Regions from separate parts of the Listeria immobilis genome, predicted to be linked through region 2. Evidence: riboswitches for the same ligand, from Rfam matches in the RefSeq annotation. Region 2 holds a riboswitch; the other holds the start of a gene.
What was found. Region 2 has a riboswitch for S-adenosylmethionine ahead of HCJ45_RS06300 (ABC transporter substrate-binding protein). Riboswitches for the same ligand answer to the same signal wherever they lie in the genome.
Positions count from the first base shown of each region.

Region 1 (12,628 bases), on a different contig from region 2:
TACGGAGGATGGGGAAAATACAGAGACTATCGTAACTCCTGATGTGGTAGAAAAAAATACAACGGAAGAAAAAGACAATTTAAAAGCTTCACCAAATGCAGTTATTGCAAAAACAGGGCTTGCATTTGAAATTGATTCTAATCCAGTTGCAAGTGATTTTGTAACGATTAATGACAATGGCAACAATCCAACATTTACCTTTAAAAATGGGCAACCTGAAACATCTAATGCTGGAGATTACTCCACAATTATTGTTGTAGATTTCGATGATGCTACATCAATTGAACTCACAGTTAACTATACTGTAAACGTTGCAACACCACTAGCAACTTTAAAAACGACCGCACCAACAATTGCCCAAGATTCTAAACCAACACCAATGCAGTTTGTAGATGCTGCGCCTGATGTAACTTTAAGCTTTAAATCCGGCGCTCCTTCCACTAAAAAAACAGGTTCATTTACGACGACTATTGTTGCGACAAAAGCCGGTATATCTGAAGAATTAATTGCCACTTTCGCTGTTACAGATCAAACTCCACCCTCAATTTTAAGTCAACTAATTCTACTAATAATACGAAAAGGTGATACGCTAGACTATGATGCCTTCGTAAAAATCTCTGATAACTCTGGAAAATTCACAGTAGCTTACAAACCAGGACATGAAGCGTCTAGTACTACACTGGGTTATCAAGAGGCAATTATCATCGCAACAGATTCAGCTGGAAATACACGAGAAGCCACCATCTCATATTTTGTTGCCAATAATGTGCCAACACTAAAAAAACCAGTTATTAATACAACAACTAGCAATGCTTCAACTATTTACGGAACTACATCACCTAATGTTATTGTAGATATGGATGATTCTGACGGAAATACACTTGCGAGTGCCTATTCTGATGAAGAAGGAAACTTTATCTTAACTTTAGAAAAACCACTAAAATCAGGAGATAAATATAGTCTAGTTGCCTATAATTACTCTTTTGACTACAGTGAAGAAGTCATTTATAGCTATAATGAATATAACAATCTACTTGCTATAGTACCTATGCCTGCCCCTCCAGACTCACCGAAGTCAGAAGTAAAGCCGAAGATTAAAATTTCAAACAAAAAAGAGACATTTAAAAAATTACCAAAAACTGGAGATACAAACTCTCTTCCGCTCGCATTTATTGGTCTTCTTTTAGTTAGCGGAACGGTTATTACATTACGTAAAAAACACGCATAAACAAAAATGCAACTATCTAAGTAATTTAGGTAGTTGCTTATCTTTGCATTAGAAATTAACTCATTAAAAAAACGAACCCAATTTAAACAACTGGGTTCGTTTTTTTATTATTTGGTTTTTCCAATAAAGAAGAATGTTGCAATAGCACTGATACCTTGAACGATGAAGAAGATACCAACGATAAGTACGATACCAATTGCCGAAACAACTGGATTGAAAAGTGCAATGAATCCAACAATGATACCAATGATACCAATTGTTAAAATCCAGCCCCAACCTTGTACATTGTTTTGTTTTGCGGTAAACGCACCAATCGTACGCATAATACCAGCAAATAGTACCCACATACCAAACAGTAATACAAGTGTTGCTGCACCTGCAAATTCATTAAATAATAGCAAGAAACCTAATAAAATAGATAAAATACCATCAGCTAGCACCCAACCTGATACTTTCTGCATTTTCTTATCTGAGAAATAAGAAACTGTGTGAAAAATACCAGAAATAAGTAGCAAGAAGCCAAACATTAATGTTGAGGTTAATAAAGAAATCCCCGGATGGAATAAAAACCAAATCCCTAGTGCAATCATTGCAATCCCTGCTAATAAAACAAGAATTCGTGTAAAAGTTTTCATATGTCTTTCAACTCCCAATTTTTTGTTCTAATTCGACCCCATTTTTGATGAAATTCAACTAGACTTATCTATAATAGCCTAAAAATAAAAAATTAAACACTTTTCTCGAACAAAATTTAACTTAAATTTATTGATAGACACAAAACTCACACATTATTGGCCGTAAATCAAATAAAATAAACAGATAGTTGACAATTTCATTCATCCAGCGTAATATAAAACTTAATTTAATCGTATTTTCTTATCATGAAAGGTGGAGGGACTGGCCCTTTGAAGCCTTAGCAACCGGAATATTATTTCACGGTGCTAATTCCAGCAGTATATTCTGAAAGATAAGTCGGAAATCCAAGTTTAGGAAACTCTATCCTCTCTGGCGGCTTATATACTGCTAGGGAGGTTTTTTGATTGGAATTACAAGTAAATACATATTAAAAGAGGAGTGGATTTTATGAGTAATGAGTATCAATTTGAAACAATTCAAGTACACGGAGGACATACACCAGACGGGGATACACATTCTAGAGCCGTTCCTATTTACCAAACAACTTCCTACACTTTTGATAGTCCAGAGCATGCAGCAGCTTTATTTGGTCTTCAAGAATCTGGAAATATTTATACGCGAATTATGAACCCCACTACCGCTGTGTTAGAAGAACGCTTAACTTTACTTGAGGGCGGTATTGGTGCAGTTGCAACAGCTTCTGGAATGGCTGCTATAACCTACTCCATTTTAAATATTGCTGGTTCTGGTGATCATATTGTCGCAGCAGCAACACTTTATGGTGGTACACATACACTGTTCTCTCATACTTTTAAAACATTTGGGATTGAAGTTACCTTTGTAGATCCAAATGAACCAGAAAATTTTGAAAAGGCCATTAAAGAAAATACGAAGGCTGTCTTTGTTGAGACAATTGGCAATCCAGATATTAATATTGTTGATATTGAAAAAGTGGCAAACATTGCGCACACTTCTAATATCCCCCTTATTGTTGATAATACTTTCGCAACCGCTTATTTAAATCGTCCGTTTGATTTTGGAGCTGATATTGTCGTTTATTCAGCTACTAAATTCATCGGTGGTCATGGGGTTGCAATTGGTGGAGCTGTAATTGATTCGGGCAAATTTGACTGGGCAAATGGTAAGTTCCCAAAATTAGTTGTTCCAGATGACAGTTATAACGGTTTATCCTACACAAATGATGTTGGAGCGGCTGCTTATATTACCAAACTACGTGTTTCACTTTTACGCGACACAGGTGCAGCACTATCACCTTTTAATGCATTCCTACTTATCCTTGGTTTAGAAACACTCTCCCTGCGATTAGAACAACATGTAAAAAATGCAAAATTAGTTGCAAACTTCTTAAATGACCATCCAAAAGTTGCGTGGGTTAACTACCCTAACCTAAAAGAAAATAAATATTTTGATTTAGCGCAAAAATACTTACCAAAAGGTCCTGGATCTATTTTCACTTTTGGCGTTAAAGGTGGTTATGAAGCTGGGAAAAAAGTGATTGAGTCGGTGGAACTATTCTCCCATTTAGCAAACGTTGGAGATGCAAAATCGCTTATTATTCATCCAGCCTCCACGACTCATCAACAGTTAAGCGAAGATCAACAACTTACTGCTGGGGTAAAACCGGAATCAATACGTCTATCTATTGGAATTGAGAATGCAGATGATATTATTCAAGATTTAACACATGCACTAGAGCAAATTTAAGGGGATGTGAAGAGAAGTGAGCCTACAACAAAAAGAACTATTTCAAAAAAGTCCTCTTCTACTTGAAAACGGAGAAACCTTAAGTCCTGTTTTAGTTGGCTATGAAACTTACGGAACATTAGCAGAATCTCGGGATAATTGTATTTTATTAGAACATGCTCTCACTGGAACAGCACATGCAGCCAAGCACTATGAAGATGATGCGCCTGGTTGGTGGGATGATTATATTGGACCTGGAAAAACTATTGATACTAATAAATATTTCTTGGTTTGTACGAATGTGTTTGGGGGATGTAGTGGTACAACTGGACCATCTTCCATTAATCCAAAAACTGGCGACCCTTTCCGACTGCAATTTCCTGGTTTTTCAATTAAAGATATTATTAAAGTTCAACGTGAGCTTTTAGAGCAATTAGGTGTTGAAAGGATTGTTTCGGTTATTGGTGGATCTATGGGAGGGATGCAAGCTACAGAATGGGCCATTGATTATGCGGATATTACTGATAGTATTATTAATATCGCATCCCCTCTTGCTGCTGGGCCTGACGCAATTGGCTATAATTTAATCATGCGGATGGCAATTTTAAATGATCCTGATTTTAATGGAGGAAATTATATCGGTCAACCTGAAGGCGGTCTTGCTACAGCTAGAATGGTAGGCATGATGACTTATCGAACGAGCGAATTATTTTCAAAGCGTTTCGAACGATTCACAGTTGCCGAAAGTTCACCAGCTGCCTTTTCCAAAGAACATTTTCAAATTGAATCTTATTTGCAATATCAAGGTGATACTTTTGTAGAACGGTTTGATGCAAATAGTTACTTATATTTAACGAAAGCGATTGATTTATTCGATGTTACTGCTCCTGATAAGGATGACCTCCCAGCGTTTTCAAAAATAAAAATTCCGTATTTGCTAATTGGCATTACAACGGATCAACTTTTTCGAATCCATGATTTACGCCGTGGATATGAGCTATTAAAACAATGGAGCGTTCCAGTTACTTATCATGAAGTTGCTTCTGAATATGGTCATGACGCATTTTTAGTGGAAAAAGAATTACCTAAGTTCGAACCATTAATTCGGTCATTTTTAGCAAATTTACCAGTAAAAACACCTAAAAAAGCTAGCTCAGAAGTTTGAGCTAGCTTTTTTTATTAATCTTTATAAATTGATTTTGTACGGTTAAGCCAAGCATATCCTAAACCGATTACAAGGCCTCCTCCTACAAAGTTCCCTAACAGCGCAAGTACGAGGTTGACTGAAACATTTCCTACTGTCATTGCAGCAAGTGTTCCGCCAGAAGCAAAAAACGCTAAAGAGAAAGAAGAGAAGTTGGCAATAACGTGCTCAAATCCTAAGAATGCAAAGATGAAAATAATGAAAATCATCGCAATTACTTTTCCAGCATCATCTTTCATTCGCAGTGTACAAAGCACGGCGGTATTTACAACTATATTTGCGAAAATACCTTCGACAAAAATCTCGAGTGGCGCTTTTTCAAGCTTACCAGTTACTGCGGTAAACAAAAAGTGGTCTGCTGGTAAATTTTGGAATGCGGACGTTAGGGATACTAAATACCCTGCCAAAATCCCACCAAGTAAATTACAAATAATACATAAGAACAAAATTTGCAATGCTTTACCAGGCTTGATTATTTTTTGATATACACCTGTTGTCATATACATCATATTAGACGTTCCAAGTTCCGCATTCATATAGATAATCATTACGAGTGACCAACTAAACATAAATGCATAAACAATTTTTCCAAGACCTGGTGCAAAATGATCCACTTTATCACCAATCATTACAGCAACAGCGGTCCCTAGTGTTAAGAATAAACATGCTAGCATAGCGCGCACAATATAACGAAGAATACTATTATTTACTAAATCAATTTTTTTGCGCGTACTATAGTCAATTTTCTGCATTAATGGACTGCTTTCTACATCCAAATTACTTCAACTCCAAATAAAGAATTATTCTTGTGAAAATCACAACTTGTTCATTGTAGCACGTTTTTTATTTTATGAAAATAGCTTTCATAAAATAAAGCGTTACCATCAAAAGAAAAATGATTTCTGGACATATTTAAGTAATTATCTTGTTTATAGTTCCCGAATTTTACTAGATTAAAACAAAAAGAGAATAGATTGCTCTATCCTCTTTCCTATTGCTTATTTACTAAACCAATGTTTTTTAGCAGAATCTTTTGCTTGTCCTTCTGTTGCTTGAGCTTCTTTGATTTCTTGGGCTACAATAGCTTCGTCCATGCGTTGAACTCGACCGTGTAACTCATTAATAGCAACATCATTTACATTTCCTAGTTCTTGTTCTGTTGCAATTAAGATAACGCCTGTTGATCCTTCTGGAATAGTTTTTAATGTTCTTTCAAATATGGTTAAGGCATTTTTCACTTCGCCAGCATCTCTTGTTGTACCTACAATTGCACCTATCATCCAGCCGATTAATATACCAAATGGACCACCTAGAATACCGATTAACATCCCAATAAGGCTGTCTTTCATGTTTTTGTCGGCACCGGTAAAGTCAAGAAAATCTTGTGCTTCAAGTTTATTCCCAGGTTCATGTTTTACGACTGCCATCTGGTAGCCAATAATTTTACGTTCCTGGTGCAATCTTTTCATTTCAGAAAAAGCTTGATAAGAAATGCTTTCCTCATCGAAATTCATAATTAACACGGTCTTTTCTTTTTTCATTTGTTGTACCCCTCTCGCATCATAAGTATTGTATTGGTATGTTTATAATACCTATTGTTATTCTACTCGCTTTCTATAGTAAATAGCAATTAATTGCACTAGCTTGCTTAATAAACCGTTCTACATATTCATTAAAGTCCTTTTTTGCCAATAATTGGAAAGAATTTCGCGGTTTTGATATTTTTTTCAAGTAATAGAAAAATAACGCTTCTCTATTTTCCATATCGTGAGGTGCTTTTAAATAGTCATGGTAAATAAATTAAGCGCACTAGCTATTTAGATGTAACATCAGCTAACAATATAATACCCCCAAAAGTTAGATTTCCCGTCTACTCTTGGGGGTCATTTCAAAGAAGGTTTCTTTTATTTTTTAACTAGCGAAAGATTGTACCATTGAAAAGCTGGATAATAACATTAGCTTATTGTAACTTTTACGGAGCATCTGTTAAAGTCCATTCAATCGTTGTTTCATAAGCTTCATCAGCATAAGCTTCAGAGGTGTCCGCTTCTACCAGAATACCTTGATTTTCTTCCCAATCAACTGGAACAATTAATTCTTCTGCGCCATTTGATGTAAAAACGGTAACTGGTTCATTCGAAAGTGTCGTTTTCTCCCCATTTCCATCAACAAAAATAAGTCCGTTTGGTAAAGTATGGTCGCTATTCGTTGTTGAAGTTAATGGCGAATTAATTGCTGCTGTAACCCTAAACTTACTGCCACTTCCTCTAGAATCTTGTACTGACATGGCAAATGAATCGTTTCGTTTAGCGATATTTTTTTGATTTTGGAGTGAGATTGTTTCAAACGAAAAGGATGTTGGGATTTGATTGAATTTTAGTTCCCCAGTTACTTGGATAGTAATATCTTTTGTTAATGTCCCTATTTGAAGTGTGGCTGTGTATGCACCAGTATCTTTTTGCAGATTGGTCTCTTTTACTTCAATGTGGGATGTTAAGTTTTCACCAGTGTTTACATTAAAAGCCTGCGCTTCTGATTGGCTTAAGATTAGTTGCAATAACGCTTCATCGCTAAGACTATTAATTTCTTCTAATTTTACAACAAAATCTTTTGCTCTTAATGCTTTATCATCTTGTAAAACCGTTGCATCATCTTTTATAAACACGGGAACCGTAATATCTGTATAATTTCCCGCCTTATCTTCTAAACGTACTATCGCTGTTGTTGGACCAAATGTAGCTGTATCTGGTTGGCTTATAATCGTTTTAGAAATACCAGCACCTGATGTATTATCTGAATGATCATATATATTGGTTACAAGTTGTGAGACCTCAGGAAAAGTATCATTTATATTTAAAATCTGATTTACTGGTTCACCATTTGGTCGAGTCACATCTTCCACCGTAATTGTATCAAGCACAATATTTCTTTGGTCTTGTGTTATAGTTGCTTTTAACTCTGTATATGGCTTAATAAAACCATTTGGTATTGCTAGCTGGAAATTTCCAGTACTATCTGCTTGTCCAGTTAGTTTTTTCTCTACACCATCTTCATTATAAGAAACAGCTATATACGCATCTTTTGTTATATTTCCTGTTATTTTGTTATCTGCATCAGTTACAGGATTTATAGTACCTTCTAAATGCCCCATCGCTATCATCCGCGCGGCTTTTTGATCGAAATTTGTAGAAGTCATACCAGCATTTGTTGTTAAAATATTCGTTGTCGAGCCACTAAAAGTTAAGCTCCCTATTACATTTTCACCATTGGGTAAACTAAAATACTGTGCTGGCAAATCTTCTCTTACAACACTTCCTGCTGTATTCCAATAATTCACCATTTGCGCTTCAAAATCAAATGTGTTTTTATATGGCCAGTAAAGCATCGCACTATCTTGCGCGGTAGCCATTAAAAAGCTTCTTGGATTTCTTATATCTAGTTTAGCATCTGAATTTGTAAAATGAATAATATTATCTGTTCCACCCGTTTTTTTCAAAACAAATCGTGCATCTGGGTTTACAGTAATACTTCCAGATAACCAAAGAAGTGGATTGGTACCATCTGTTTTTGTCATAGTAACATCTGCACCAGCGTCAATATTAATTGCTCCTCCAGATGTATCTCGAAAAATATTGTTATCAGAGGTAATGTCTAATTTGGCATTTGCTTTTACGGTCATATCAATCGGTTTAGAACCACTTCGATAAAACATTCCTGTTCCATTGGAAATTATTTTTACATTCGCATTTTCTTCTACAGTAAATGTATTTATATCTGAAGTTCCTAAACCAAACCAGAAAACACTATTAGCATTAGGTGTATCATGGTCAATTAATAATTCTCCAGAAACATTAACACTCTTAGTTTCTGCTACTTCATTTGGGGATGCTGAACCAGAAACAACTTGAGCAATTTTCACGGAATTTTTCCCAGAGAAAAAAGTAGTTCCATTTAAATTATAAACAAGTTGCGGTCCTTGATAATCGATATTCTCATAATTTTGCACAACATCTTTTGCTGCTGACAAGACGGAGATAGTTCCATAATAGTTTTTCCCAAGAATTTTCATATCCTTAAGTGTCGTTTCTTTTGTACCACTATTAGAATCAATGGTGATAACTGAGCTTTGAAGTACAGAACTGCTCATTGTTTCTGTTAACGTATGGATTTCATTCGTTACTGGATCTTTCCCAGAAAGGGTTAACGATTTTTTAGAAACTGGTACTTTAATACCTGCTGAAAGTTCTACATCTGCCCCTAAATATATTGTGTCAATACCATTATCTTCTGAAATAGCTTTCTGCAGTTCATCAAAATTTGTTACGACTGCTTCATTCGCTGCTAAAGTTGTTTCGGCTTCTGCATTACTAGAAGTATTAAAACTTAAAAAAAGAGCTATGATGATTGTCCCTGCGAATACTATTTTCTTAAAAGACATTACTGATAGCTCCTTTCCTCATTTAATACTTTTTTTACGTTTCTTAACTATTAGCAAAATAATAATGAGCAAGATTAATCCTGCACATGCTGCGATTCCAACATACAGCCAAGTGTTCGTTTTTTCTATATTGACTGCTTTTTCATTTAAGGCATTTCCTTTTTCATCAATTGTGAATTTTTCATCCCAATTCCATGTGTTTTTTCCATCTGTTGCGGTCATTTTTAACCGATAATTACCCTCTTCTAATGGTTGGTTTTCCCAGTCAATATCGAAATCAAAACTAGAATTCGGCGCCATTGTCATCTGATCTTTTTTTGTTTGGTGGAGCACTTTTGTGGAATCCTGTTTATAAATTTTTGCATCCACACTTAAATCATTAATAATGACTGGCTGATTGTTTTGTAATCTAGCAACAATCGCTGTACGATAGTTAACTAATGTTGGTTTTATACTTGATAAATTTATATGTGGATCTACTTGTTTATCTGTTTCAGATAATTGCATGCCAACAATGTAGGAATATTCATTTTTAAGAGAGACACCCTTTGTTTTCTTCGCGTCTGTCGTTGCTTGCTTTTTAAATTGCACTGCTCCCAATATAACGCCATCCACTTCTTCTTTAGGCATTTCAATAGCTATTTGCACTATCTCTGTTCCATTAGCAGGAATCGTAAGCGTTTTTTGGTCGTCTGATATTTTTGCTATTTCAGGTAGCGGATATTTTAAACTACTATCTGCATTTGTTACATCATTCTTTGTATAATCGATTGTTCCAGTTCTATTAGTAGTTGCATAATTTACAGCTACATCTACATTAATTTCTTCATTTGAATTATTTTTCACTTCAATTTCTACTGTCTGTTTTTGTTCTGGTTTCATTTTCAAGTCAAAGTAAGTTTGCTTTTTGTCGATTTGATTTTCTGGTATTCTTGCTTGGACAGAATAGCCCACATCACCTTCTGCTGCGTTTACTTGTGAAATCGGAAAAATCCCAACTAATAAGGGGAGTATTAAGAATAAACTCAAAAATCTTTTTTTCAAATATATCTTCCTTTCTTTAGAAGTACATCATAAAAAATTAGCATCTAAGGTGGCAATGTTTTCCTTAGACGCTAACTCTTTTAAATTCCAGGTGCGTCTGATAAAGTCCAAGTAATCGTCGCTTCATGGCTGCCAATTGTTGCGCTACCACCAGGAATAACTAATTGCACATTATCATTCAAGCTATTAGCATCATTTGGAGTTGCTCCAAGCCATCGATTAATCCATGTTCCCATACCTTCCGTTTCTTTGGCAGAGAGTACATTGACGATGGAAGTGCCATCAGTAGGAATATCAATTTTTTGAACTGCGGTTGGTGAACTTGTTGTTGTGCTTGCTGTGGCAGCTTCTCCATTTTTAAAAGATAGTTTTGCACCAGCTAAAGAAAGCTTGTTTTCTCCATCTTTAAATGCACTTGCCTTTGCAGTAACACTCCATCCTTTTCCTGTTCCACGTCTATCACTCACTTGGATAAAAGGCTTTTTAGAAACGGATGAATAAGTTTGTTCGGTTGATGAAACTTCATGTGTGCCGAAATCAACAGATGATACATAATCCAATGTAAGTGAACCTGTATTTCCAGTTCCCGGATCTGTCGGATTTTCTGGATCTAATGGATCTAAAGGCTTAGTTGGATCTTCTGGACTTACTGGATCAACTACCCCTGTCCCCGCGTTAAATTTTATGGAAGCTTTTGAATCTCCTACAGACGTAACTGCCGCCAATGCAGATGGTGCCATAAGTGTAATGGAACTCAAGGAAATTACTCCTAGAATTATAGTCTTTTTAAAAATCATTTATTTCTCCTTTCATTCGGTGTTAACCTAATATTATTCTCAAACTAGACTCATTTCAATCTATTTTTGTTTCTTTTACACACTTATCACTCGTCTTTTTATGCTTTTTCCGGCAAATATATACTTAAAAAGTACCTTTATTACACATTCTCGCTATCAAAGAGGGAATTTGTGACGTTTTAATGAATTTTTGCTTTTGAGAAATTTATCCACAAAAAAACCTATTGATTTAAAAGTAATGTAGTGACCCCAAAAAGTTAGACTTTTTATAGAGTGGAAAAAATCCACTCTATTTTTTATACAAACATTTCCTTTTCCTTCCTAAATTCAATTGGACTTTTCCAACCTAATTTTTCTTTCATACGTGAATGATTATAATAATAAATATATTTTTCTATCGCTTGTTTTAACTCATTGTAACTTTTATATACTCTACCATGATAAAGTTCTTGCTTAAGGATACCGAAGAAATTCTCCATAGGAGAATTGTCTAAGCAGTTTCCTTTGCGGGACATGCTTTGATAAATTTGTTTTTCTTTTAATGTGTGACTATATGCTTTCATTTGATAAGCCCAACCTTGGTCTGAGTGAAAGGTACGACGAAAAGGACAGTCTTTTGTACGTTCAATAGCTTCTCCTAAAGCTTCCATAATTGTTTCCGCATTCGGCCTTTTTGATATACCATAAGAAATAATTTCACTATTGTACAAATCCATGAAAGGATCTAAGTAAAGTTTCTTAATCTGTAAAACATTAGAGGAATCTTTTTCATAATATTTGAACTCAGTTGTATCAGTTGTAATTTTCTGATGAACAACGCTGGTACAAAAGTGCCTATTAAGAAGGTTTTTGGCTATTCTTCCGATAGTTCCTCTGTACGAACTATACTTGCGTGATTTACGTGTAAATGAGCGAACTTGTAACGCCAGTTTTTGCATTAATCGTTGTACTTTTTTCTTATTTACAATACAACCACGTTTTCTAAGTTCTTGATGCATTCGACGATAGCCATAATCTTTATGTTGTTTTCGGATTTCTTTCATGATTTGTTCAATCTCTTCAGTTGGATTCTCACGACTGAATCTTTTCTGCCAATACATATAAGTTGATCTTGGAAACCTTAAGGTTTCCAGAATATCTTTTAATCTAAATTTTTCTCGGAGACTATGGATGATTCGCGCACAAGTTTCATTTTCTTGTGTCGTTCTTTCAAACGTAGCCTCCTCAATTCTTTTAAATAGGCATTCTCAATTTGAACCATACGTAATTGCTTTTCTAAATTCTTGATTCTTTCTATATCACTATTTTTCGTTTGTTCAATCTTTTCATCAATCTTTTTTTAGGCATTTTTAGAGGACGTCCTTTCGGTTTTGATAGTCCTTCCAAACCATTCTCATGGTAATTTCTAAGCCAATTGGCAATCATTGAAAAATTATTTATCTCCAATTGATTTGCAACTTCTTGAAAAGACATCTCTGTTGTTAAATACAACTCTATCGCATCTGTCTTAAATTGAACAGAGTAACTTTTGTTTTTTCGACTACGAAGTAGTCCCTCTTCACCAAATTCTTTATAAC
Region 1 is NZ_JAASUA010000002.1:255,118-267,745, reverse strand. Features, by position in the region: gene HCJ45_RS04160 (LPXTG cell wall anchor domain-containing protein) at 1-1,228, shown strand, start outside; gene HCJ45_RS04155 (HdeD family acid-resistance protein) at 1,336-1,863, opposite strand; SAM riboswitch class I at 2,102-2,202, shown strand; gene HCJ45_RS04150 (O-acetylhomoserine aminocarboxypropyltransferase/cysteine synthase family protein) at 2,312-3,589, shown strand; gene metX (homoserine O-acetyltransferase MetX) at 3,606-4,733, shown strand; gene HCJ45_RS04140 (formate/nitrite transporter family protein) at 4,748-5,548, opposite strand; gene HCJ45_RS04135 (DUF4564 domain-containing protein) at 5,771-6,313, opposite strand; gene HCJ45_RS04130 (hypothetical protein) at 6,745-9,210, opposite strand; gene HCJ45_RS04125 (WxLIP family cell surface protein) at 9,229-10,254, opposite strand; gene HCJ45_RS04120 (WxL domain-containing protein) at 10,335-11,051, opposite strand; partial or broken gene HCJ45_RS04115 (IS3 family transposase) at 11,348-12,628, opposite strand, start outside.
Region 1: another riboswitch for S-adenosylmethionine. It lies ahead of HCJ45_RS04150 (O-acetylhomoserine aminocarboxypropyltransferase/cysteine synthase family protein); the one in region 2 lies ahead of HCJ45_RS06300 (ABC transporter substrate-binding protein).

Region 2 (12,628 bases):
TCCAGAAAATTTTGGTTTTCAATTTTTCATTATGAAGAATCAAGCCACCCACGCTTACCTCAAAAGTATAGTAGCTAACTGTTCCGCATCGAATAAACTTATAGTCGCTTTTAACAACATGGCACTTCTTCATGGCACACCAATTAATGACAACAAAGTTATTCTCCCTCAAGAAATTAAAACGAGTTATCTTCTTTCCTATAGCAACCTATCCAAAAGCTGTTTTTACAAAGATTTAACGGATTTAAAAGCAGCTAAAACAATCGAAAAACAAAATAAAAATTGGATTATTACAAGTGAAGAATTAAATACTCGTGTTAAGGAATTTCAAGAAAGCTGGTAACGCGTTATTTTCTTGCTACCTTTAGACCAATTGTGACAACAATAAAAATTAAAATAAACATTAATGTAATCGTTGCACCTGGCGGGGTTCCAAATTGATACGAGGATACAAGTCCAAAAAACATTCCTAGCATGCCAATAAAAATAGCGCTAATGACACACATAAAAAAAACTTTAGATATACGCATCCCAATTGCAGCAGGTAGTATTATAAGTGCTGATACAAGTAACGCTCCTGCTATCGGCATAATAAAAGCAATTGCAACCCCTGTCACTACACTAAATAATAATGAAATTAAACGAACTGGTACTCCTTCAGAGATTGCAACATCCTCACTAAATGTAAGCACAAACATAAAACGTTTAAATGCGAGAAATAAAATAATAATTGCTATTCCTAAGATGAGTAATATTTGTACTTGCGCCTTACTTATCGTTACGATGGAACCAAATAAGTACTGTTGTACACTTGTTGTAATTCCCCCTTGGTCTAAACTCATTAAAACTAATGCAACTGCAAGACCTCCCGCCATCAGTATCGCAATCGATAATTCAGAATAAGTTGAATAAATTCCGCGCAAATATTCAATTCCAAGCGCTGCAATAACCACTACAATTAAAGTTGTCACATTAGGATTCACATTTAAAACTAGGCCAAACGCCACTCCTGCAAGCGATACATGCGAAAGTGTGTCCGCCATAAGGGACTGCCTGCGAATAATTAAAAATATCCCTAAAAGCGGTGCAATAACCGCAATAATCATGGATGCTTCGAAGGCTCTTTGCATAAATCCATAGAAAAACATTTCCATGAAACATCCTCCCTTCTTACAAGCCGAATGTGCTTATCCGCGTATCCTTCTAATTCTTCACTATCATGTGTTACCATTAAAATTGCTTTTTGATGTACTCTCGCCTCATGTCGCAATAACTCATAAAATCGAATTTTGCTATTTTTATCCATCGCGGTTTGAGGTTCGTCTAGAATTAATAAATCCGGATCCATCGCAAACATTCTTGCTAAACAAATTCGCTGTTTTTGCCCTCCAGATAATTCACCTATGCGTTTATTCCTAAAATCCCACATTTCTACAGAATTCAGTGCTTTTTCAACATGTTCATGGTCTTTTTTTGAAAGATGTTTAAACCACTTTCCATTTGGAAAACGACCTGACCTCACCAATTCAATGACTGTACTTGGAAAACCTGCATTAAATGAAGCTATTTGTTGCGGGACATACCCTGTTAATAGTCTTCCACCATCGACATTCTTTTTAGCAAATAAAATCGAACCTTGATCTGGCTTTAAAATTCCCAAAATAATACGGAGCAGTGTTGATTTAGCTGCTCCGTTTTCCCCAGTTAGGATAATAAATTCTCCCGCATTCACTTCAAAAGAAATATTTTCAAGAACTGGCTCCGTTTCATATTTAAAACGAACCTTATTTACATTAATATATGACATTTTATCGCTTCCCTATTTAATTGTTTTTTGCAAAGCTTTTAGATTTTGCTGCATGTAAGAGATGTAGTCCATTCCTTTTTCTTGTTGTTCTGTTGTTACTCCTTCAATTGGGCTTAGTACTTCCAAGTTTGCGCCTGTTTCATTTGCAAGTGTTTTCGCTACTTTTGGAGAAGCAATTTCTTCAAAGTAAATCGTTTGTATATGATTGGCTTCTATATACTCTTGTAATTTTGCCAAACGCGCTGGACTTGGCTCTTGATCCGGTGATAACCCAGCAACTGCCACTTGATGTAAACCATATTCTGCAGCTAAATATTGGAAAGCAGCGTGTTGTGTTACGAAATCTCGCTGTTTTGCTCCTTTAAAAGCAGTTTTATATTCATTATCTAAGGCTTTCAATTTATCTATATATTTTTCTGCATTGGCTTCATATGTAGGTGTATTCGACTTGTCTGCTTTTGCTAACCCTTTTTGGATATTGACAACTTCTGCTTGTGCTAGGACTGGACTTAACCAAACGTGCGGATCATGTTCATGGTGATGTGCCGCTTCTCCGTCGTGCTCATGACCTTCATGCTCCTCGCCTTCTTCTATTCCTTCTACTAGCTGAATTCCTTTACTTGCATCTATAACTGTCAACTTTTTAGAATCTAAACTTTTCAAAACGCTTGGTACCCATGTTTCCATATCTGCACTATTGTATATAAATACATCCGCTGTTTCTATGTTGGCAATATCTTTAGCACTTGGCTCATAATCATGTGGCTCTGTGCCAGCATCAATTAACATTTCAATTGAAGCATTTTCACCTGCTACATTTTTGGTAAAATCATACATTGGATAAAAAGTTGTTACTATTTTTAGTTGTTCATCCTTAGCTTCATTTGCCCCTTCATTACTCGTTCCACAACTAGCTAAAAGCAACACACACGCTATAATACTAAATAAAAACGACCATTTTTTCATACTATTCCCCCTCTATTCGTAATGATTACGATTTATACCACATAGCTATTCTAGTCACTTGTTTGGCGATCGGCGTAAAACGTAATCATTCTTATTTGCAAGAAATATCTTACCATTTGATTTTTTATGCGTCAAGCACTTCTTTTGCAAATCATTAATTTGACTTATCTTATCGGAATACTTATAATAACCTTAAATACTCATATAAAAGGGGAGAAAATTATGCACCATTTTAAAAAAGCACTGCCTATTATTGCCATTTTGACCATACTTTTACTAACAGCCTGCGGAAATGACTCTAATAAGTCGGCTGAAAAAACTTCCCCGAACAAAATTAAATTTCTTGAAACCAGTGAATTACTGACTTTAAATACAACGTCTGAAGAAGATTTTGCAAGTTTCACCGCGCAAAACCAGGTCTTTGAAGGCTTATATACACTCGATCAAAAAGATAACTTTGTTCCTGGGGTTGCTGATGGAATGCCCAAAATCAGCGCCGACCAAACGAAATATACTATTAAACTAAAAGAAAATGCTAAATGGTCTGATGGATCACAAGTAACTGCCGATGATTTTGTCTTTGCTTGGCGACGTGCTGTGGACCCTAAAACAGCGCCAGGCTACTCAGCGCTATTTAAAGATTCTATTAAAAATGCAACAGAAATCAATGAAGGCAAATTACCTGTAACTGATCTTGGGGTTGTCGCAACTGATCCAACGACTCTTGAAATTACATTAAAAAAACCTGTTCCTTACTTCATTTCACTGCTTTCTTTTGAAACATTTTTCCCACAAAAGGAAAGTTATGTGAAGGAACAAGGCGATAAATATGGTACAGATAGTGAGCATACTTTGTACAATGGTCCTTTTGTAATGAAAGATTGGGGCGGAAATATTACCAATAAATGGACTTACGCTAAAAACGATACCTACTGGGATAAAGATAATGTGAAGGTAGACGAAATTGATGTTCAAGTAGCAAAAGATATTAATGCCGGTGTCAATCTTTATAACACTAACGAGGCTGATCGTGCGCCACTTTCGGGTGAGTTCGCTAAACAATATAAAGATAAAAAAGATTTCCTAACTGAAAAAGACGCGTTAATAAGTTATTTGCGTATGAACCAAAAACGTGACGGAAAAGCGACACCACTTGCTAATAATTCTTTACGTCATGCGCTTAACTTGTCTGTTGATAAAAAACAGTTAACAGACCGCATTTTAGGCGATGGGTCTTTCCCAGCAAACGGCCTGCTTCCAAAAGATTTTGTTCAAAATCCAACAACGGGTGCAGATTTCCGAACAGATAGCGGGGACCATTTAGTTTATAACAAAGATGAAGCATTAAAATATTGGAAACAAGCGCAAAAAGAACTTGGTACGGACAAAGTGACCATTGAACTGCTTGGCGATGACCAAGAAACTACTAAAACTGTTTTTGCTTATTTAAAAGCACAGTTTGAAGATAATTTACCAGGTGTGACTATTAAAGTGAAAAATATGCCATCGAAAAGCGCAACACAGCTGACTTCTGATGGTAACTATGATTTATCACTTGCTGCTTGGATGCCTGATTTCAAAGATCCTTGGACATACAGTAGCCTATTCTTATCAGATTACTTTAATAACCATATGAGCTATAACAGCCCCGAATATGATAAACTAGTTAAATCAACTGACACAACACTTGCAACAAAACCAGAAGAACGTTGGAATGCATTTGTCGCTTCTGAAAAAGTCTTACTAGATGACGATGCAGCGATTTTACCTCTTTATCAACATCAAACCGCAGTACTGCAACGAACCGATATTACAGGTGTGCAAAAACATGCTTTTGGCTCACCTTATAGTTATAAGTTTATTGAAGTGAAAAAATAGTAGAGCAAATTAAATCTACCAAAAAACAAATAAGGCTTCTATCCAAAAATCGGAATAGAGACCTTATTTGTTTTCATCTATACTAGTATAATTTGCAGTTTATAAGATAAGCTTTTCGGCCCTACATTATGATATATTGTTCCCTACTTAGTATTGAACAAATTACCATCCGACGTTTTTAAATATATTGCATACATAATTAACGATACAACACTTGCCAATACTGCGATAATAAATGCCGGTTCTACTAATTCAGTAATGTAAGTACTTAGTATACTAAATGCAAATGTGCTAAATCCAAACAGTGGTCTAACTGCCAAATTTAATAAACCAAACACTAATACTAACAGCCCAATAAATGGCACGATTTTATTAGTCCCTTTTTGAAATCTCGGAATAAAAATAGTAATAATAAAACCTAGATATCCTATAATAATAATTGGTTGCATCCATATTAATTTATAAGCAGGCTCATAAACTAATTCAAACGATTCTGCATCCACACCGCTTGACATCCATGGAAAGAACAAACAAATTACTGCTATTCCAAAAAAAATAATACTTAATAATCTATACAATAATCACACCTCCCTAATTGGAGAATAGCACAGAACAATCTAAGTAAAAAGCCCCATTTACCCTTATTAACTACTAAAACACCATTAATTTAGCGTAATTGCTGCACAATATATATTGCATGGTTTCAGAAAAAATCGCACAATTAGAGCTGTTTTTCACAATTTTTGCACATTAAATTAAAAGTCACGAAATGTTCATAAACTAGACTAGTCTTATATAATTTTTCAATCTTCTATTAGCAAAAACGCCAAACTAATTAACGTTTTGTAATGTAGGGTGATGAATAAAGTTGAATATTCATACATCATAAAAGATTAAAATTTAGATAAAGATGTATAAAAATAGAATTATTCTTAGTAATTATAACTTGAATCGTTACGTTCCTCATAAAAAAGATTTGGTTATTTCCCGCAAAAGAAAAAACCAAATCCGTATTTTAATATCTACGCGATAACCCTTTTCTAAGTACATCACCCAGCACATTAAACGAAAGTATCGTCATTAATATTAATAAACCTGGGAAAAGTGCCAAATAACTGGCTTCTCCAACATAACCTTGCGCATTGTTCAGCATGCTTCCCCATGAAGCGTTTGGTTGTTGCACGCCAAGCCCTAGAAAACTTAGCGCCGACTCGGTTAAAATTGCTGTCGCTACATTTAGAGATGCCGCTACAACTATTGATGGCATGGCATTTGGAATAATATGCTTAAACATAATATGGAAAAATCCGCCACCCGCTGACTTCGAATACAAAATGAACTCTCGCTCTTTTAGAGTTAGTGTTTCCGCTCGAACAATCCGCGCTACTTCCATCCAAGACAACAAACCTATAATAATAATAATATTGGAAATCCCTGGTTTTAAGTACGCATTTAAAATCATTAATAAGAAAAATGATGGAATCGACATAAAAATATCTAAGAAACGCATCACCATGTTATCAACAAACCCGCCAAAATAACCACTTATTGTTCCAGCAAATGTCCCAACAACAATTGCAATCATCATCGCAAACACACCAACTAAAAGAGAAACACGACCGCCATATAAAACACGTGTTAAGTAATCTCTCCCATGATCATCCGTTCCAAACCAGTGCGATGCGTTTGGTGGCATTAGTTTATCTTGAATCGAAAGTGCATTAGGGTCATAAGGCGACAGGAATGCAAAAACACAAGCAACGGTAATAAAAATCAATACTCCTGTTGCAAAAATAGCGCGGCGGTCGGATAACATATAACGCCAAAAAGTTCGTTCTCTCGTAGCATGAACCACTTCCGCATCTCGCTCAAATTCCTGCATTGTTTTTTTCGAAAAGTCTAATCGCATCATGCATTCCTCACCCCATTTCCCTAATCCGCGGATCAACAATCATATAAGCTAAATCAGCTAGTAAATTTCCAATAATTAATAAAAGTGCTGAAAAAAGTGTAATTGCCATAATAACCGGATAATCTAATTGGAAAATCGCATTAATGCCAAGCGATCCCATTCCCGGCCACGAAAAGATGCTCTCGGTAATAAACGCTCCTGTAATTACTTGAGGTAGCGACATTCCAAGCAAAGTTATAACTGGAAGCAAGGAATTTTTTAAGACATGATGTCCCATTACTTGTACTTTAGAAAGCCCTTTTGCATAACCAAATAATACATACTCTTCTTTTAATTGGTTAATCGTATTGGACCGAACGTAGCGGTAATAGGCCGCACATCCTTGGAAAGTCAGCGTAATGACTGGTAAAATCGCATGTTCCGCCATATCCCAAAATGAATCCACCCCAATCGTTCGCATTCCTAGACTCGGAAGCCACCCTAATTGAATTGAAAACACATCAATTAAAATCATCCCAAACCAAAAAATCGGAATCGAAATCCCAATATATGAAATTCCATTTAGTACTTTATCAATCCAAGTGTTTTCATAATTCGCCGCCACTAATCCAAGCGGAATGGACAATATTAGCGTCAAAATAAGGGAAGTCCCTACTAAACCAAGTGTCGCTGGAATTCGCTCTAAAATTTGTTGTAAAACTGGTTGGCTATTAATAATTGAATAACCTAAATTCCCTTGCAACAAATTCCCTAGCCAAATAAAGTACTGCATATAAATCGGCTGATCAAGCCCTAAACTTTGTCGAATTCGCTCTACATCATCGGGATTCATATCAGGCGTAACAAATGAATTTACCGGATCACCGGGTGCTAATTTTATAAGTGCAAAGGAAATAATTGAGATAATAAATAGCATCGGAATAATTTGCAGTACGCGTTTTGTGATTGTTTTTAGCATAATTTATCTCCTATCTAAAACACAAAAAATGACAAGTAAAAATCTGAACCCACCAAAAATAACTTGGCAGGTCAGATTTTTTATGAATATTTTTTAGCTATTATTCCGTTAAATATAATTTAGATAGATCACGGAACATTGTTACTGGTTGCGGTGTTGCAGCTTTTTGTCCACCATAACGGCTATCAAGTGCGAGTACTGCATTGTCATATGAAATTGGGTAAATTACCGCATCGTCCGCAATTGTATTTTGAATGTCTTCATACACTGCTTGACGGTCTTTATCATCCGCTGTAACGGCGCCTTTTGCCCAAAGTTCATCCAAAGCTTTATTGTGATAATTGGCATAGTTATAAGGAGCATCACTTAGGAATAAAGATTTATATGCATCTGGATCATTCCCCATAATATAACCATTTAAGGCGATTGAGTAATCCGCATTTTTACGGTCAAGTGTAATATTACTTAGTGCATTTGGATCAGTTGGTTTTAAATCAAGTGTTACGCCAATTTCTTTATACTGTTGTTGCAGGTAAAGCGCAATGCTCTCTTGAGATTTACTGTTATTTAAATAATATACGGTTAATTTTTGACTAGTATCAAAACCACTTTCTTTTACTAGTTCTTTTGCTTTAGCTATATCTTGCTCATATGTTTCTACTTTATCAGTAAAATATTTTGTGTTTTCTGTTAGGAAGGAAGACGCTGGTTTGGCATATTCATCCGAACCATACGCTGCTTCAATGATTTCCTCGCGATTAAGCGCATAAGATAACGCTTGGCGAAGTTCTTTTGATTTCAGAGCAGGTTGATTTTCATTGAAAACTGCATAACTCAAACGGTTTTCAGGATAAGTGATAATGTTTACCGCACTAGCCTTTTCTACTTTATTTCGCTCAGAAGGTTGTATTGATTTTAAGTTGATTTCTCCATTTTGAAGTGCTAAGTTTGCTGAATTTTGATCTTTGGTAATTCGATAAGTGACTTTATCTAGTTTTGGTTTGCCATCAAAGTAATCGTTGAATCTCTCTAAGGAAACGTATTCGCCTGCTTTATACTCAACAAATTTATATGGTCCGGAACCAATTGGCTTTTTATTTTTATCACTTTTTTCGATATTTTCTACCCCTTCAAAAACATGTTTTGGAATAGGGAAGAAAGTTTTAATTGTATTTTCAAAGGCTGGAGCAACAGTTGGTAAAGTAAATTTAACTGTTGTATCGTCAACAGCTTCTACTTTTACAGGTTTATCGTCAAAAACAAAATTCCCACGATTAGGGCTGTTTTGTTTTGTATCTAAAACGGAATCTACTGTAAATACTACATCATCTGCAGTTAGCGGTTTTCCATCGTGCCATGTTAAACCATCTTTCAATTTTACAGTATAAGTTAGGTTGTCATCTGAAATATCTAAGCTTTCCGCAAGCGCTGGTTTTCCATCAGCCTCCCAAAAAAGTGGTGCGTAAACAGCTTGTTGAATAGTTAATGTTACTCGGTCAGAGGCATAGTTTGGATTGATAACTTCTGGGTCTCCTGCCACTCCGATAATAATCGATCCGCCATCTGTTGCTTTGCCAGAACCGTTTGCTTTATCTGAGCTAGTACCAGAACCTCCGCAAGCAGTCAGCACCAAAGCAAAAACTGAGATAACTGCCACTAATAAAAATTTCTTCATCTAACAAAAACTCCCCTCTTTAGCGCTAATAAAATAACGCTTCTTCTGTTTTTTGGTCAGAATCGAAGCGCCTAATTGTAAGCGACTACTTATCTGCCAGAATGTTACTTCTGATCGGAATTAGCATAGAACTTGCGCTCCGCTGCTGGGTTTCACTGGGCCGAATCCCTCCACCACTCTTGATAAGAAATTGTATCACTATTATTCCTATACGTTTACTGTGAATTAAAGATACACTGAAATGAAGGAGATGTCAAGAAGAGAAATCCAATATTTTTAAAATATTCCATAAAAAAAGAGACTAGGCTCAAAACCTAGTCTACTTATTATTACTTATCAGCTTGTACCGCTTGATACTCCGGCTTTTTCGAAAACTCAGATTTAGCAAATGGACAAAGCGGAATAATTTTCTTACCTTCTATTTTTGCTTTTTCTACAGCACGTTTCACCAGTTCTTGGGCGATCCCTTGACCACGAGCTGCATCGTCCACACCCGTATGATCAATAATAAACATATCTTCCCCTGTTGGTACAAATGTTACCTCACCAACCTCAACACCTGCATCATTTACCGCATAAATTCTATTTTCGCCGTCTTTATATTCCATTTTACCCCTCCTATTTCTCTATATATTGAAGTGCCCCGCTTGGACAAGTGTTAATAACACGTTTTACTTCTTCTTTTGATACGTTATCTGGCATTATCCATGGTTTTCTATCTAAATCAAATAATTCTTTGTTTCCCCTTACGCAATTTCCTGAATGCTCACAAACATTTGTATTAAAATAAACATCTATTTCTTCCCCGTGATACTTACGATAACCACGTTCTAAAAGTTTTTCCTCACTCATCTGCTTACCTCCTTCGCATAAAATAATCTTCTTTTAGTATATTCCTCCTAACCTACAAAAGAAAACGTTTATACTTGACCTTAAAAAATCACTATCAATCATTGACTTTCAAGCGAGTTCTTGAAATAATAAAGATATTTTATAAATGTAAATTAAATAGAAGAAGGAGTGGAGATAATGGCATTTTATTTTGAAGAACCGTCCCGCACATTTAGTGAGTTTTTGCTCGTTCCTGGCTACTCATCAGCAGAATGTGTACCTACTAATGTTAGTTTAAAAACACCTATCGTAAAGTTTAAAAAGGGTGAGGAATCAGCAATTACAATGAATATTCCGCTTGTTTCCGCAATTATGCAAGCTGTTTCTGATGATAATATGGGGATTGCCTTAGCTACAGAAGGCGGAGTATCCTTTATTTTCGGCTCACAATCTATTGAAAGTGAAGCGGCAATGGTTTCACGTGTAAAAAATCATAAAGCCGGCTTCGTTATTAGTGATTCCAACATTAGCCCAGATAAAACTCTTCAAGATATTCTGGATTTAAAAGAAAAAACAGGTCATTCTACCGTTGCAGTGACAGAAGATGGTACTGCGAATGGTAAATTACTTGGGATCGTAACCAGCCGCGACTATCGTATAACACGAATGAGTCCTGACGAAAAAGTAGCAGATTTCATGACTCCTTTTAATAAGTTAGTTACAGCAAATAAATCCACCACTTTGAAAGAAGCAAATAACATTATTTGGGACAACAAATTAAATGCCTTACCTCTTGTTGATGATAATGAGCACTTAGTTCATATGGTGTTCCGTAAAGATTATGACTCCAACAAAGAAAATAAATTAGAACTACTTGATTCCTCCAAACGTTACGTTGTTGGCGCTGGTATCAATACACGTGATTATGAAGAACGTGTTCCCGCACTAGTGGAAGCTGGCGCAGATATTCTTTGTATAGACTCTTCTGAAGGCTACTCCGAATGGCAAAAACGCACATTGGATTATGTGCGCGGCAAATATGGTGATTCTGTCAAAATTGGTGCTGGAAACGTGGTGGACCGTGATGGGTTCCGCTATCTAGCTGATGCTGGCGCAGACTTTGTTAAAGTTGGAGTTGGCGGAGGATCTATTTGTATTACACGCGAACAAAAAGGAATCGGTCGTGGACAAGCAACTGCACTAATTGATGTTGCCAAAGCACGTGATGAATATTTTGAAGAAACTGGTGTGTATATTCCAATTTGTTCTGATGGCGGCATTGTTTACGACTATCATATGACACTGGCTTTAGCAATGGGTGCAGACTTTATTATGCTTGGTCGTTATTTCTCTCGTTTTGATGAAAGTCCTACAAATAAAGTGAATTTAAATGGTACTTACATGAAAGAATATTGGGGTGAAGGAGCTAACCGAGCACGTAACTGGCAACGTTATGACCTAGGCGGCGATAAAAAACTTTCCTTTGAAGAAGGGGTAGATTCCTATGTCCCTTATGCTGGTTCACTAAAAGATAATGTAGCAATTAGTTTAAGCAAAGTTCGTTCTACAATGTGTAATTGCGGAGCGTTAAATATCCCTGAACTTCAACAAAAAGCTAAAATAACACTCGTTTCCTCCACTTCTATCGTAGAAGGCGGCGCACATGATGTTGTTGTTAAAGACGCTTCCAATAATTTAATTAAGTAAATATAAAATGGTTGGTGTGAATTTGGTACGTTACCAGACTCACATCAGCCTTTTTTATTTAATATGAAAATATCGCAATAAATTATCCTAACATTTACAAAAAGCCAACATTTTCTATTGCTAAGGCAAATTCACTTTGCTACTATAATAGATAGGCACCAATGAGTTAGCGCTTACAAATTGCCACTGGCGAAAAAAAGGGAGAGTGTGAAAGTGAACAAATTTTTCAAGAAAACTACACATGTTTTACTCGCAGCAGGGCTCACAATTGGACTAACTGCACCATTCACCGGGACAACAGCACAAGCGGCGGCAGACACCGTTCCAATCCAGATTTTAGGAATAAATGATTTTCACGGAGCGCTTGAAACAGCCTCCAAAGATGCATCTGGCTCACCAATTGGCGGAGCAGACTATCTAGCAACAAACTTAGATAATGCCACTAGCTCATTTTTACAGGCAAATCCTGATGCTACTGCTGATAATGCCATTCGCGTTCAAGCGGGTGATATGGTTGGCGCTAGTCCAGCAGTTTCTGGATTACTTCAAGACGAGCCAACAATGAAAGTCCTTCAAAAAATGAATTTCGAAGTCGGTACACTTGGGAACCACGAGTTTGATGAAGGATTGCCAGAATACAAACGAATTTTAGATGGTGTTTCTACGAGCAAATTTGGACCAATTGTGGAAAGTTATCCTCGAGTTAAAAGTGATATGAAGATTGTTGCAGCAAACGTTGTAAATAAAGGAACAAACACTGTTGCAGAAGGATTTTCACCATATTATGTAAAAGAAATTGCTGGTGTCAAAGTTGGTTTCATCGGTATTGTTACTACAGAAATTCCAAACTTAGTGCTTGCAAGCCATATTCAAGATTACGATTTTCTTGATGAA
Region 2 is NZ_JAASUA010000003.1:307,047-319,674, reverse strand. Features, by position in the region: gene HCJ45_RS06340 (Crp/Fnr family transcriptional regulator) at 1-343, shown strand, start outside; gene HCJ45_RS06335 (metal ABC transporter permease) at 348-1,154, opposite strand; gene HCJ45_RS06330 (metal ABC transporter ATP-binding protein) at 1,103-1,807, opposite strand; gene HCJ45_RS06325 (metal ABC transporter substrate-binding protein) at 1,820-2,773, opposite strand; gene HCJ45_RS06320 (peptide ABC transporter substrate-binding protein) at 2,996-4,651, shown strand; gene HCJ45_RS06315 (hypothetical protein) at 4,795-5,229, opposite strand; gene HCJ45_RS06310 (ABC transporter permease) at 5,667-6,560, opposite strand; gene HCJ45_RS06305 (ABC transporter permease) at 6,571-7,521, opposite strand; gene HCJ45_RS06300 (ABC transporter substrate-binding protein) at 7,622-9,196, opposite strand; SAM riboswitch class I at 9,283-9,385, opposite strand; gene HCJ45_RS06295 (GNAT family N-acetyltransferase) at 9,526-9,804, opposite strand; gene HCJ45_RS06290 ((4Fe-4S)-binding protein) at 9,815-10,048, opposite strand; gene HCJ45_RS06285 (IMP dehydrogenase) at 10,226-11,734, shown strand; gene HCJ45_RS06280 (5'-nucleotidase C-terminal domain-containing protein) at 11,942-12,628, shown strand, end outside.